Regions from separate parts of the Metabacillus dongyingensis genome, predicted to be linked through region 2. Evidence: riboswitches for the same ligand, from Rfam matches in the RefSeq annotation. Region 2 holds a riboswitch; each other region holds the start of a gene.

Region 1 (3,601 bases), 1.9 Mb from region 2:
CGTGTTGACGAAAAATTTTAAATATAATAAGTGAACCAACAACGAGTACCCGTTTATGTAAAGTTGTTTGAGAATTTTTTATCCAGCATAAGTTCCCAAGGTATACCTGATACTCTATCTATGCTAATTCCCCATCAAATTCATGCTGCTATTCAGGAATCTCAAAGGATGACAAATTAACGGCTTTATTTTATTGGTTTGGATATTCCGGCTACACACTCTGTGTTTTCCGGAGCAGCAAAACCTTGTTGATCATATTTGTAAATAACGGCTTCTTCTAAAATTTCTTTTCCAGCCAAATGTTTCTGTACGATTTTACTTCCAATTTCCGGAGTAATCGCCTTGTACCATGTTCCTTCAGGATACACAATTACAACACAAGCATCCTTGCATCTTCCGTTACAGCGGGTTCGTGTCGTATGTATCAAGGTATCAAGATTCATATTTGTGACTTCCTCCCTAATCGCCTGCGTAACCTCCTCGCCTCCTTTCCTCATACAGCTGCTGCCATTGCAAATTAATACATGATGTTTCGTTTCCCTCAAATTCCAAGTTGTCATTTTAGCACTTCCAGTCCATTATTTTTTGAAAAATAAAAATGCACCCCTAATAGATAGAGGTGCACAAAAAATACATAGCAAAAGAACATAGCATTTTCTACTACACATCTACCCATAAGCCCGTGGGTATGCGTAAAAGATAGGCAGGTCTCCTGACTAAGGTTCATTGCTTTATTGCGTCTTCCCGAATATTATCAGTGACATTTGCAATAAGCTCCCCATTACAGTGGCGGGTACCGCGACGGCTTTTCACCGTACTTCCCTTTTAATCAAAATCTTGGTAAGATTTTTGAACCTATCTTTTAATTATTTAATTATTATTCTTAATGTTATTATTTCATAAATTTGTCTATTTCGATATTCATATTAAACAAGAATTCAGAAATTAGCAAACTACTTTTTAAAAAATCGGACAACAAAAAAATCCGTCCAATTATTTTGGCGGATAAAACGGAAGCGCTAAATCACATTAAAATAAGCCATTTCCCCTGCTATTCGTTTCACCATTCCCTTGAAGCAAAAGAAACTTTAATACTAAATTTATGAAACTCAGCGCCTCTACATTATTATTCTGTGAGTTGAGGTGGACACTCCTAAAATTAATGATCGAGACAGAATTAGATATATTAAGATCCTTCTCGTGTATGAAAAAACATTTATTATAAAAATATGAAACCTATTTATGCATATAGTTGGATAAAAAAGGACATAAATACCTCTTTTGATCATGCTAAATCATAGAAAAATAAATAGACAACTGCTAAACCTTATAGTAAGGTATAGACAAATTAATCAATCTTAACAGGTGCTGTACATTGAGAATGTATAGCTTAAAAGGGAAGCTCGGTGTAAGTCCGACACGGTTCCCGCCACTGTAAGTCTGAGTGACCTGCATATTGTCACTGCTTTTTATAAAAAGCGGGAAGACGCAGGAAACAATGAAGATGAGTCAGGAGACCTGCCTGTATAAAGAACATAATGTGACCTACGGGAAATAGGGAGGTGTGTGCGAAAGGATATTGCTGTGTCTGTGTGACGGGCTGACAATTGTCTTGTAAGCATTTAAACTCTAGTGGGTTTAAATGCTTTTTTTATTTGAACGCTACTAATTTTAAGGGAGATTGAAGATGAATAAAAAATCATGGCAGGTGTCACTAATCATGGTGCTGGGATTAACAAGTTATTTTTGGCTGAATTCGTACGAAGATGCTTATGCTATGCATATCATGGAAGGTTTTTTGCCTTTTGGCTGGGCGGTTTTTTGGTGGGCTGCAACACTTCCCTTCATACTTGCCGGCTTGCGTTCTATACGTAAGAAGCTTAAAGAAAACCCTGAATTGAAAACAATGCTTGGCCTGTCTGCTGCTTTTGCGTTTGTATTATCTGCCTTAAAGATTCCCTCAGTAACAGGCAGTTGCTCTCACCCAACTGGAGCAGGTTTAGGAGCCATATTGTTTGGACCTGCAGCAATGAGTGTATTGGGTACGATCGTGCTATTATTTCAGTCATTGTTATTAGCGCACGGCGGTTTGACAACCTTAGGTGCAAATGCTTTTTCGATGGCAGTCGCAGGTCCGTTGTTAGCATATGCAATCTTTAAGATCAGCATTAAAGGGAAGATATCGTTTGCGGTTGCTGTTTTTCTGGCAGCTATGCTGGGAGATTTAGGTACATACTTAGTTACTTCAGTCCAATTAGCTCTAGCATTTCCAGCTGAAGTGGGCGGATTTACAGCATCTTTTTCAAAATTTGCAGCCATCTTTGCCTTTACTCAAATTCCGTTAGCAATTAGTGAAGGATTATTAACGGTTATTGTTATGAATTTGCTACAAAAATATAATATGCCCGAATTAAATCAACTGCCTGCTGTTAAGGAGGTTAGGTAAATGAAAAATTTCATTTTGTTTTTATTCGTTATTGTGTTGGCAATTATTCCTTTATATCTCCAAAAAGATGCTGAATTTAGCGGGGCTGACGGTCAAGCAGAAGAATTAATTGAGGAAATTGCACCTGCTTATGAGCCTTGGTTCAGTACAATTTGGGAGCCGCCAAGCGGTGAAATTGAAAGTTTACTATTTTCTTTACAGGCTGCTGCTGGTGCGATTGTCATTGGTTATGTAATCGGATTTGGCCGGGCCAGGAAAAAATATTCCTCTAAATAAATGGCAGAAACAAGGGATCCTAATGTTGAAAATCGATGATTATGCTTATACTAGTGCATTAAAAGATGTTCATCCAGTTGAGAAAGTTGGGTTTGCTTTTGCTTATTTACTATTTACGATCATTACAAAGAATATATGTATTGCTTGTCTAACATTTATTTTGATGAGTGTAGGTATTGTTTTTGGTGCGAAAATACCTTTTTATCATTATATAAAGCTTCTTCTGTTTCCTTCTTTTTTTCTGTTTTCCAGCATAATTGCCATTTTAGTTTCAATTGCTCCTGCGAATGGTGAAAGAATAAATGCAATATGGAGTATTCAAATGGGATCATGGCAACTATATGTTAGCCCATATAGCATCAATCAGGCCTATCATCTCGCTGCAACTGCCTTAGCAAGTGTGAGCTGTTTGTACTTCCTGATTTTGACAACAACTCTTCCCCAGTTGATATGGGTATTAAAAAAAGTAAACCTGCCGACTCTTTTTATAGAATTAGTGGGATTGACTTATCGTTTTATCTTTGTACTGTTGGATAAGATGCATGAAATCTATCTTTCCCAATCCAGCAGGCTTGGTTATCAAAGTTATAGAGTTTGGATCACTTCTATCGCACAACTTATCGTTAGTCTCTTTATTAAATCGATACGTTCTGCCAGAGAATTGCAAATAGCAATAGACAGCCGCGGCGGAGATGAGGGTTTGTATGAAGTGGAATTGAATGTGACGTATAATCGATTTCACTGCGCAGGAATTACTGTTTCCATTGCAGCACTTTTGGCAATAACCTTTATAACACAGATTATTGAATGAAAATGTAAAAGGGGCTACACCAGTGAGATCACCAATTCTTTCATTTGAAAATGTTACATATAAATATC
Region 2 (3,601 bases):
GCCTTTTTCGCACAGACTCTTGGTGTTGACGCCATCGTATACATCCCATTTGCATTATTTTTATGTCTTTCTCCTTTGTTCAGCATTTTGTACGGGTTTCTTCCTGAACGTAAAAATAACGGGAAACCAAACTTAGAATCAATTGCATCATAATAAAAAAAGGAAAGAGCTATAGCTCTTTCCTTTTTTATTATGATCCTGAAAATCTTAATCTATCATTTCCTCAAACAATCGCTGAAGTTCTCTCGTAACCGGACCCGGTACTCCCCCATTGACTTTCATTGAGTCAATCTCAATAACTGGAATGACTTCACTGGTTGTTGAAGTAATAAAAGCTTCATCAAGGTTTACAAGATCATCTGCTTTGATCATTTCTTCGATTAGCGTTAAACCGTTTTTTTCACACAGTTCAACGACCTTCATCCGTGTGATGCCATTTAAAATCAAGTTATTGGCAGGATGAGTATAAATCACACCGTTCCTTACTCCGTAAAAATTGGATGAAGAGCCTTCCGTTATATGCTTGCCCCTGTGCAGCAGAGCCTCATATGCACCATTTTCAAAAGCTTCCTGCTTTGCAAGGACATTCCCCAGCAAATTCAAACTTTTAATGTCACATCGGAGCCAGCGGACATCCTCCATCAAATGCAGTTTAATTCCTTTTTCCTGTTCTGCTGCAGGTTTTGAACAGGGAATTGGATAGGCCACAATTTGAGGCTTAACGTCTTGCCCGGGGAAAAGGTGCTTCCTCCCTGTTACGCCCCGTGTGATTTGCATATAGACCGCGCCGTCCTGCACTTGATTTTTCCGAAGCAGCTCATTAAGCATCGCCGTTAATTCCTCTGCTGTATTCTGCAGTACAATCTTAATCTCTTTTGCACTTCTGACAAATCGCTCCATATGCTCTTTCATCGCAAAATATGAGCCATTATATACTCTAATAACCTCGTACACACCATCCCCGAATTGATATCCTCTATCCTCAAAGTCAATGGATACTTCGTTTTTCTGTTTAAATTCACCGTTTAAAAGTATGTACATATGAAGGCTCCTTTATTTAGATTGAAAGCTGTTTTCAAAAATAAATCGGATCGAATAAATGTGATTGAATGAAAAACTTCCTCTCCCTATGTTATGATGAAACACGCTGGTCTGTAAAATGGTTTTACATTTTTATTTGAATTTCAGAAGATTTAAGTTGAAATTTCTTTTCCTGTCCATTATGATGAAATTAGCCAAGAACACAACATATTGATATTTAATCAAAACTACAATACTACATATTGAAAAACAACAGCGAGCAAAGGTGCCAATTTATTGGCTTAAAAGGGAATCCGGTGCAAATCCGGAACTGTCCCCGCAACTGTAAGTGTGACGAACTGGGATTACCACTGTACGAGATTGAAGTATGGGAAGGACTCAGCGAAGAATGATCACAAGTCAGGAGACCTGCCATTTGATTGCTAGATAGTTTCGAATTCTTCGGGGACTGAGGAGATGGAACGATGGTTAATAACAGGACTGCTTTCACCCTGTTATTCTATCGTTTGATCCGCTCATGATCCCATGAGCGGATTTTTTTTAGGCATAAAAATTCAGGCTCCCCGTTCAGAACTAGAAGCTGATAATGGCGCTTGCGCTTTTTTATTATTTTTTAGGAGGATGTCAAATGGCAACCACAATGGCAACTATTATTTTTAATGAACTTACACTTGAGAAATCCCCATTTTCAGAAAAACGGATTAAGAATTTCATAGATGAAATCGGACACGACTTTAAAGAGCTTGACCTGGATGATTACAGCACAAGAATCATCCAAAGCATCGATGGCCGCAGTGAATATACAACATCCCAAATCTCCAATCTCCTTATTCTCGAAGGCCTCTCCAATATTAGTGAGCTTGAGCCTCAATGGACTTACTTTTGTGCTCGCATTTATCTAAGAAAGCTTTATAAGGAAGCTGCATTCAACCGCAATCAGCATAATGGATATGATTCGTTTGTGAACTTAATCCAAACACTCACTGATAAGGGCATATACAGTCCGCATTTGCTTAACGCCTATTCACATGAAGAAATAGAAAGCCTCTCTTCCATCATTCAGCCGGAAAAAGACAAGCTGTTTACATATATTGGACTTCGCACTCTGTCTGACCGCTACTTAGCAAGAGATTTTGATAAAAAAATATTTGAACTGCCTCAGGAACGTTATTTGGTCATTGCCATGACGCTAATGGCCAATGAAAAGACAGAGCACCGTCTGCAGCTTGTCAAAGAAGCTTACTGGGCCCTCAGCAATTTGTACATGACCGTTGCTACACCGACGCTTTCAAATGCCGGCAAGCCTGTTGGCCAGCTGTCGAGCTGTTTTATAGATACAGTAGATGATAGTCTGCAAGGAATCTTTGACAGCAATACAGATATTGCAAATCTTTCAAAATCAGGCGGAGGCATCGGAGTTTATTTAGGAAAAATCCGCAGCCGCGGAAGTGACATCAAAGGCTTTAAAGGGGTCTCATCCGGTGTCATCCCATGGATGAAGCAGCTGAATAATACGGCAGTAAGTGTAGACCAGCTCGGTCAAAGGAAAGGAGCCATCGCTGTCTATTTGGATGTGTGGCATAAAGATATCTTTTCATTCCTGGATTCAAAGCTGAATAATGGCGATGAGCGTTTAAGAACTCATGACTTATTTACAGGTGTCTGCTTGCCGGATCTTTTCATGGAGCAGGCGGAAAACCGCGGCGACTGGCATTTATTTGATCCGCATGAAGTCCGTAAAGTGATGGGGTATTCCTTAGAAGATTTTTACGATGAAGGAAAAGGTTTCGGCTCCTTCCGCGATAAGTATTGGGAATGCGTCAATCATCCTGATCTATCTAAACAAACCGTACCTGCTATTGAAATTATGAAAGGCATCATGAAAGGCCAGCTTGAATCAGGCACCCCATTCATGTTTTATCGTGATGAAGTGAATCGCAGCAATCCGAATTCACATAAGGGCATGGTCTATTGCAGCAATCTGTGTACAGAGATAACTCAAAATCAGAGCGCAACGACAATGGATGAGCAATTCACAGAAGACGGAAAAATCATCACCGTTAAAACGCCGGGTGATTTTGTTGTCTGCAATCTGTCATCTATTAATCTTGCAAGAGCTGCCGCTGATGAAGTGCTTGAGCGTCTTATTACCATCCAGGTCAGAATGCTCGATAACGTGATAGATCTGAATGACATACCTGTGATGCAGGCTAAACTCACCAATCAGAAATACCGTGCAGTCGGCCTTGGAACATTCGGCTGGCATCACCTGCTTGCTTTAAAACGTCTGAAATGGGAAGACGAAGAAGCCGTACAGTATGCTGACAAGTTATATGAAGAGATTGCCTTTTACACGATCCAGGCAAGTATGAAGCTTGCTGCTGAAAAAGGAGCCTATCCAGTTTTTGAGGGATCAAAATGGCATACCGGAGAGTATTTCGAAAGCAGAGATTACACTTCGGAAAATATGCCATGGGATGAATTAAAACAGCAGGTTATGGAAAAAGGGCTTCGCAACGGCTACTTGATGGCTGTGGCGCCAAATGCTTCTACCTCCATT
Region 3 (3,601 bases), 2.5 Mb from region 2:
ATATAAAATAAAAATTGAAAAATATCTCCATGATATTTTTCATAGATCCTCTGAAAGGCCTCTTCCATGAATGTACCTCCGATCACACCATTAGTCGATTTTGTTTTATAAAAAGTTACATATTATTCACTATATATCTGTTCAAGAAAAGTTCAAGCGCCCGTTTAGCTCAAGCATGACAGATAAGAATCCGCAAGAAAAGTCCGTTTGTGACTTTTTTGGCGGATTCGTTCTGACACGCATCTAGGCATCGGCGCCGGCTCCGAACGCAGATATCTTTATTATATAATCCACAGCCTTTTGACTTTTATAAATTCCTGAACGTATAAAAAGGAAGGTGCTCCCTTCCTTTATTTCCAGCTATTTTATGATTGTTTAGGCTTCGTAAATACGATTGCGCTTCTTTCGTATTCTACATCTTTAGAGCCAAGCCTCGCATTCGCGACTCTTGCAGCAGCAAAGAAGTAATCTGACAATCTATTCATATATGTTAATACGTGTTCATTAATCTCCGTCTGCTTCTGCAGGGAAACGATGCAGCGTTCAGCTCTTCTGGCTACTGTTCTTGCAATATGTATCGCGGATGCTGCTTGTGTGCCTCCGGGAAGGATAAATCGCTGCAGCGGAGGAGCTTCAGCAGAATAATGATCGATTCTTTCTTCTAAAAATGCAATCATTTCAGCTGTTGTTTTATAGGGATGCTTCTGTTTGCCATGTATAACCGCAAGATCACTGCCGCAATCAAACAGTTCATGCTGGATCTTTTCAAATTCATGATACAAGTCAATCAGTTTTTCTTCATGAAGCCACGTCATGGCAAGTCCGACAAATGAATTTACTTCATCAATTGTGCCGTATGCCTCGACTCTTAAGTCATCTTTGTCGACACGGCCGCCAATTATACTTGTTTTCCCTTTGTCGCCAGTTCTCGTATACAGATTCAATTTTAAGCAGCTCCTTTAGGGTTTAAAATAAAAAGAGCGAATCTAATCGCTCTTTTATTTTACCATTTTTCTTATTGCATTGTTATGCCATAATCCTTCTTATTCAAGTAATACTCAAACGTTTTTCGCATAACAGGATAAAGCAGAAGAAAGAAAATTCCATTTCCGATTGCATGTGCTGTATCAAAAGGCAAGCCTGCAAGGTAATAAGCTAAGCCATGGTCAGTTAATACAAACATATTCAGTGATACAACAAACCCGAAAAGATAACCCGACAATACAGAAATGGGTGTAAAGATGATCAGACGATTTGATTTCACAAATTTGCCTAAAAAACCTGATAATAACGCGAGTGTACCCCATGCGAGCATTTGCCAGATTGTCCATGTTCCCATTCCGAGCAGCAAATTGCTCAAGAAGCAGCCTAATACGGCTACAATCATGCCATTTACAGGACCAATTAGGATTGAAGTAATCAGAATAATCGCTGTCATTGGCTGGACGTTCGGAACAAATTGAAAGGCCATTCGCCCTACAACTGATAAAGCAATCAGCAGGGAAAGCAGACTGATTCTTCTAGTTGTCATAACGTGATCCAGGATTACTCATATTTTCTTAAATCGAACTCTACTTTATCTCCATCTTTCAGCTCGATTTCATTAGCACCAGTCATCGCATCTTCTCCATTTACGATTAAGTGCCAGTAGGTTTTATCCTTATCGCTTGCCATCATTCCATCAATTCCGCTGATGAACCCTCCAGCTTCTTCCACTTCAAAATTCGCTTTCATTGCATCCATCAGAGTCTGCCCTTCTTCAAAAGATACTTCTTTTGAATCAACTTTCTCTGCCATTTCGTTTTTAGTCAGTGTAACAACAGCTTTTGTCTCTTCTGCTTTTTCTCCATTTTCAGCGGCCTGCTCTGATCCCTGAGCTTCCTTCTTCGGCTCCTCTGCTGTATTTCCGCAAGCTGCAAGCAGCGCTAAAAATAAAACAGACAGTAAGCTTAAAAATTTATTCACAACTAATCTCTCCTTCATCTGTATGTAACTATTTGGTGAAACATGAAACCACAAAACAAAAAGCCCATCTGCAGATGGGCTTAATAAACGGCATAATAAGAAACAGATTGTATGCAATGAAACATAAATCCTGCCGTTTCTATGCTCAACCCCCGAAGAATACAAACAATGTAAGAGATTCCGGCAGGTCTACTGACTTTTGCTTCATTCTCCACTTGAACCTTCCCATATAATAAACAGCAAGAGAGCCATCTGATTATATAGTGGTTTAACCAAAGTTTCGTCGGCAAATACAGTTGCGGGGACAGTTCAGGCATTGCACCCGATTCCCTATTAAGCGTAAAGCACCTATATCTCAAAATATACGATTTTTAATTCAGTCTTATTTTACATAAAATGACTCAGGTCTTCAACAGTAATTTTATAAGGCGTTCCTTATGAAACAAGAATTTTCGTCACGTTCTATCAGAAAGATCGCTTTTTCGAGGCAAATAGAAGCTGAATGCTGTACCTTCATTTACCTTGCTGTGTACATTGATCGTGCCGGAATGGGCATCTACGATGTTTTTTGCAATCGCGAGGCCAAGTCCCGTGCCCGAACGGCCTCTCGTTCTTGCTTTATCTGCTTTATAAAACCGTTCAAAGACAAAAGGCAGATCTTCTTCTACAATACCTGTACCTGTGTCTTTTACATCTATTTTCATGCCGCCTGCAACGGTTTGAACATGAATTTCAACAGATCCCCCTTCAAGCGTATGCCTGATCGCATTATCAATAAGATTCGTCAAAACCTGCTCAATTTTATCGGGATCTAAAACAAACTCAGGGTCATCTATCGAAAATGAAGAGGTTAACGTAATTTTTTTGTCCCTTGCAAGTCCCTGGAATTTTCGGTTGATTTTTTCAATAAACTCATGAATCGAGATTCGTTCTAAATTCAGAGAAATGTGACCGGCTTCCATTCTTGCCAGGTCCAGTAAATCGTTAACAAGTCTTCCCATGCGCAGCGATTCATCGTAGATTACCTGTGCAATCTCCTTTTTCTCTTCTTCAGAGCTTGCAATGTCATCGACGATCGCTTCACTGTATCCCTGCAGCATGGCAATCGGCGTTCTCAGCTCATGACTTACATTGGCAATAAAATCCTTCCGCAGCTTATCCAGCCTTCTCTCTTCTGTCATATCTCTGAGAACAGCAACTGCACCCCGAACATATGACTGGTTATAGAGAGGGCTCATAACCATCACCCAGCTTCTGCCCTGCAGATTGACCTCGACTATGTGTTCTCTCTCTGTGCTGACAACTCTTTGAAATAATTCTTTTGCTACTGGAGGGATTTCCTCTCCCTCATTAATTTGCATTTTTTGTTCGTAGTACCAGGACTGAAGAAACCGTTCAGCAGGGGGATTGGTGACGAGAATCGTCCCGTCAATATTCAGCGTAATGACTCCATCTGCCATACTGCTTAAAATACTGGTTAAATGTTCTTTTTCCTGGTTGAGTGCATTGATATTGAATTTCAGCTGCCTGCCCATTTGATTAAACGCGACGGCAAGCTCGCCAATTTCGTCATGACTTAAAATCGGCACCTTCGTATCAAATTTTCCTCGTGTAAGCTCCTGCGTTACTTCCCGCA
Region 4 (3,601 bases), 1.8 Mb from region 2:
TAAAAGGCGGAGGGCATTTGGAGGTTAACTCGAATATTCCGAGGGGTAAAGGATTGGCCAGTAGTTCAGCTGATGTTGTTGCGGCAATGAAGGCTGTTGCGGATAGTTATTCCATACCCTTGTCAGAAGAGGTCATCTCACGGATTTCCAGTGAGATTGAGCCTACTGATGGTGTTATGTATAAAGAGGTGGTTGCATACGACTACATTCATGGACAATTAATAGAGACGCTAGGTCCTTTACCATCCTTCGTTTTGATCGGAATGGATTTAGGAGGAACAATTAATACGCTTGAATTTAACAGACAGCCCAAACGATATAGCAAGGAGGATCAAGCCGTTTTCTCAAAGGCATATGATTTGGTTAAATTAGGAATAGAATTTCAGGATTTGTCTTTTGTTTGTCAAGCAGCGACACTAAGCGCCAGTATAAACCAAAAAATATTGCCAAAACGTTATTTTAGTGAATTTAAAAGCTTTGCTTTAAAGTACGATGGAGGACTTATCATCGCTCACAGCGGCACTGTTCTAGGGGTTTTATTGAATCCGTCTTTTGAGAATATTGGCGAAATTGCAGAAACAATTTCTAAACGTATTATCCAGTTGAGCAATCAGCCTAACATGAAACCTTTCTATTATTTTCATAGATCAGACTGATTAGACTGACTTAATAATTGACAATGAAGTTTTGCGGGATTCCGGAAAATGTAAGATAGTGAAAACTTTTTAGAAAATAGAGGAGAGAAATTTTATGTTTTCTAAAGAAGAAAAAGAATCTGTTTATAAAGTGATTTACAAGAGAAGAGATATTCGAAGCTTTCTGTCTGTCCCTATTTCTAAAGATATTATACATAGAATATTAAACGCTGCTCACCATGCACCTTCAGTTGGATTTATGCAGCCTTGGAATTTCATAATCATTTCATCTGAAAAAATAAAAGAAAAATTAGCTTGGGCAGCAGACAAGGAAAGACGAGCATTAGCTATTCATTATGATGGAGAAAGAGAAACAAGATTTCTTGGTTTAAAAGTAGAAGGTATAAAAGAAGCTCCAATCACAATATGTGTAACTTGCGACCCAGCAAGAGGAGGTTCACATGTATTAGGGAGAAATTCAATTCCTGAAACAGATATTCTTTCAACAGCCTGTGCCATTCAAAATATGTGGCTGGCAGCTTGTGCTGAAGGGCTTGCCTTAGGGTGGGTAAGTTTTTATAAAAAGAATGATATTCGTGACATTTTAGATATCCCTCTTCATATAGATCCTATCGCTCTTCTATCTATTGGTTATACGGATGAATATCCGGAGAAACCTATTTTAGAATTAGCTAATTGGGAAAAAAGGCATCCTTTAGAACAGCTTATCTATGAAAATAAATGGGGGGAAAACAAACATCAGGGTGATTGAAACAATAATTATTTAGAAGTGAAGGTGTCCTAAGGTGGACTTAATAGGGAAATGTGGTGTGAATCCAGAACTTCCCCGCGCACTGTTAAATGGTTTTATTTTATAGGAAGTGCTTAAAGCAGGGTGATGCATAAGTCAGGAGATCTGCCTTTATTATTACTGCGGGAATGGAGAGAGTGCTTTTAAGTGTATCCTTTTTCTCGTTTTAGTTTAAGTTCGCTCATGGTTTAGGTGGGCGTTTTTTATTTGTCTTAATTTCTGCATTTCGAATCAGAGGAGCGTTTTTTGAAGAATGGAGTTGATTTCTATTAATAGTCATAAGCAGGAAGCCATTGGGGGTTACAAACATATAAGCATTGTTATGCTCTTAGTCATTGCTCTTATCACAGTAGTAACGATTGCAGTGATGGTTGGTCCTGTTTCAATTCATCCGGCAACATTTTGGAAAATCATAGCTTATAAAATTCCAATTTTACAAGAATGGATTCCTGTCACATGGTCTAAAGCAGAAGAGAATATCATTTGGAACATTCGTTTTCCAAGAGTGATATTAGGAGTAATTGTAGGCGCCGGGTTAACTATCGCTGGTACAACAATACAAGCTTTGGTTCGGAATTCGTTAGCGGATCCCTATATACTAGGAGTTTCATCGGGTGCATCTGTTGGGGCTACACTAGTCATTATCTTTGGTGCGTTTTCAATGTTTGGACAATATGCATTATCACTTGCTGCATTTTTAGGCTCGCTTCTTTCAGTTGTTCTGGTTTTTCTACTGTCGCAAGTCGGGGGAAGAATTTCAACTGAACGTCTCCTATTAGCTGGAATTTCAGTTTCTATGATTCTATCTGCATTTACAAGCTTCATCGTCATTTCTGCACCTCGTCAAGAAGGGATAAGGGATGCGTTGTTTTGGATGATGGGAAGCTTGGCAGGAGCAAACTGGAAGCACATACCTATACCTTTTGTAATAACAGTTATTGTTTTTATTTTCATTTGGAGCCAGTATCGCTATATGAATTTGCTCTTAATGGGGGAAGAGGCAGCTGTTACTTTAGGGTTGAACGTAGAAGTATTTCGAAAAATATTAATTTTAGTTACTGCACTACTAACAGGGGTTTTAGTTGCTGTCAGTGGAGCCATTGGTTTTATCGGATTAATGATTCCTCATATTGTTCGTCTCATCCTTGGATCTGACCATAAAATGCATATCCCCATCAGTGCTTTAATGGGGTCTGTATTTCTTGTGATGGCTGATTTATTTGCAAGACTTATCATTGCTCCCGAGGAAATGCCAATTGGGATCGTAACAGCTCTTTGCGGTGCTCCATTTTTTATTTGGCTTTTACGCAAGAGTTCATATTCATTTGGAGGAGGGGGCTAAGCATGGATGTTTCAATAAAAGATATTTCAGCTTCTATTGGAAAACGAAAAGTACTTAAAGAAGTTAATCTGAATATTCATTCTGGTGAAGTAGCAGGTATTATTGGTCCAAACGGAAGCGGTAAATCCACTTTATTAAAAAATATGTCTCGTGTGATAAGACCAGATGCTGGTGTTATCACTCTTTCAGGTGAATATATAGATAAAATGTCTTCCCGTAAGTTATCACAGCACCTCGCTATTGTCAGTCAGGAATCACCTGTCACATTTGATTTCACAGTAAGAGAAATTGTATTGATGGGCCGTTCCCCTCACAAAGGCTTTCTTAAAGCAGATACAAAACATGATGAAGACATTATAGACCTGGCCTTAGAAAAGGTTGGAATGCAGGAATTCAAACAGCGGAGTTTTTCTTCATTATCTGGCGGTGAAAAACAACGGGTCATGATTGCAAGAGCTCTTGCACAAGAAGCCAAGGTACTCTTACTTGATGAACCAACCAATCATTTAGATGTACATCATCAAATACAAATTATGGATTTAGTTCAGAAGCTGAAAAACATTACTGTTATTGCAGCATTACATGATTTAAATCTAGCTGCTTATTACTGTGATCGTATATTTGTTATGCACCAAGGAGAAATTGCAGCTTACGGCTCCCCAGAAGAAGTACTGACAAAACAATTATTAAAGGAAATCTTCAGAGTTAATGCAGATATCAATATACATCCATTAACAAAAAAGACACATATTACTTTTTTGTCGGAGAGTCTTTTATATGACTAGATTTCAGAAAAAACATTGTTATAGGAAA

What was found. A riboswitch is a leader RNA that binds a small molecule or an ion and turns the genes downstream of it on or off. The one in region 2 is predicted to bind cobalamin.
Region 1: linked by a shared signal. The riboswitch ahead of K8L98_RS13710 (energy-coupling factor ABC transporter permease) and the one ahead of K8L98_RS04570 (ribonucleoside-diphosphate reductase subunit alpha) in region 2 are both predicted to bind cobalamin.
Region 3: linked by a shared signal. The riboswitch ahead of K8L98_RS16735 (DUF4430 domain-containing protein) and the one ahead of K8L98_RS04570 (ribonucleoside-diphosphate reductase subunit alpha) in region 2 are both predicted to bind cobalamin.
Region 4: linked by a shared signal. The riboswitch ahead of K8L98_RS13630 (FecCD family ABC transporter permease) and the one ahead of K8L98_RS04570 (ribonucleoside-diphosphate reductase subunit alpha) in region 2 are both predicted to bind cobalamin.

What each region holds. Positions count from the first base shown of each region.
Region 1 covers NZ_CP082944.1:2,764,239-2,767,839, forward strand. The annotation lists gene K8L98_RS13705 ((2Fe-2S) ferredoxin domain-containing protein) at 186-560, opposite strand; cobalamin riboswitch at 686-874, opposite strand; cobalamin riboswitch at 1,349-1,540, shown strand; gene K8L98_RS13710 (energy-coupling factor ABC transporter permease) at 1,688-2,446, shown strand; gene K8L98_RS13715 (energy-coupling factor ABC transporter substrate-binding protein) at 2,447-2,722, shown strand; gene cbiQ (cobalt ECF transporter T component CbiQ) at 2,748-3,533, shown strand; gene K8L98_RS13725 (energy-coupling factor ABC transporter ATP-binding protein) at 3,526-3,601, shown strand, end outside.
Region 2 covers NZ_CP082944.1:899,154-902,754, reverse strand. The annotation lists gene nhaC (Na+/H+ antiporter NhaC) at 1-153, shown strand, start outside; gene dat (D-amino-acid transaminase) at 208-1,041, opposite strand; cobalamin riboswitch at 1,289-1,471, shown strand; gene K8L98_RS04570 (ribonucleoside-diphosphate reductase subunit alpha) at 1,670-3,601, shown strand, end outside.
Region 3 covers NZ_CP082944.1:3,392,459-3,396,059, forward strand. The annotation lists gene sigX (RNA polymerase sigma factor SigX) at 1-68, opposite strand, end outside; gene K8L98_RS16725 (cob(I)yrinic acid a,c-diamide adenosyltransferase) at 366-944, opposite strand; gene K8L98_RS16730 (ECF transporter S component) at 1,016-1,531, opposite strand; gene K8L98_RS16735 (DUF4430 domain-containing protein) at 1,546-1,965, opposite strand; cobalamin riboswitch at 2,131-2,332, opposite strand; gene K8L98_RS16740 (ATP-binding protein) at 2,421-3,601, opposite strand, start outside.
Region 4 covers NZ_CP082944.1:2,748,170-2,751,770, reverse strand. The annotation lists gene K8L98_RS13640 (GHMP family kinase ATP-binding protein) at 1-656, shown strand, start outside; gene bluB (5,6-dimethylbenzimidazole synthase) at 751-1,407, shown strand; cobalamin riboswitch at 1,413-1,573, shown strand; gene K8L98_RS13630 (FecCD family ABC transporter permease) at 1,700-2,788, shown strand; gene K8L98_RS13625 (heme ABC transporter ATP-binding protein) at 2,791-3,573, shown strand.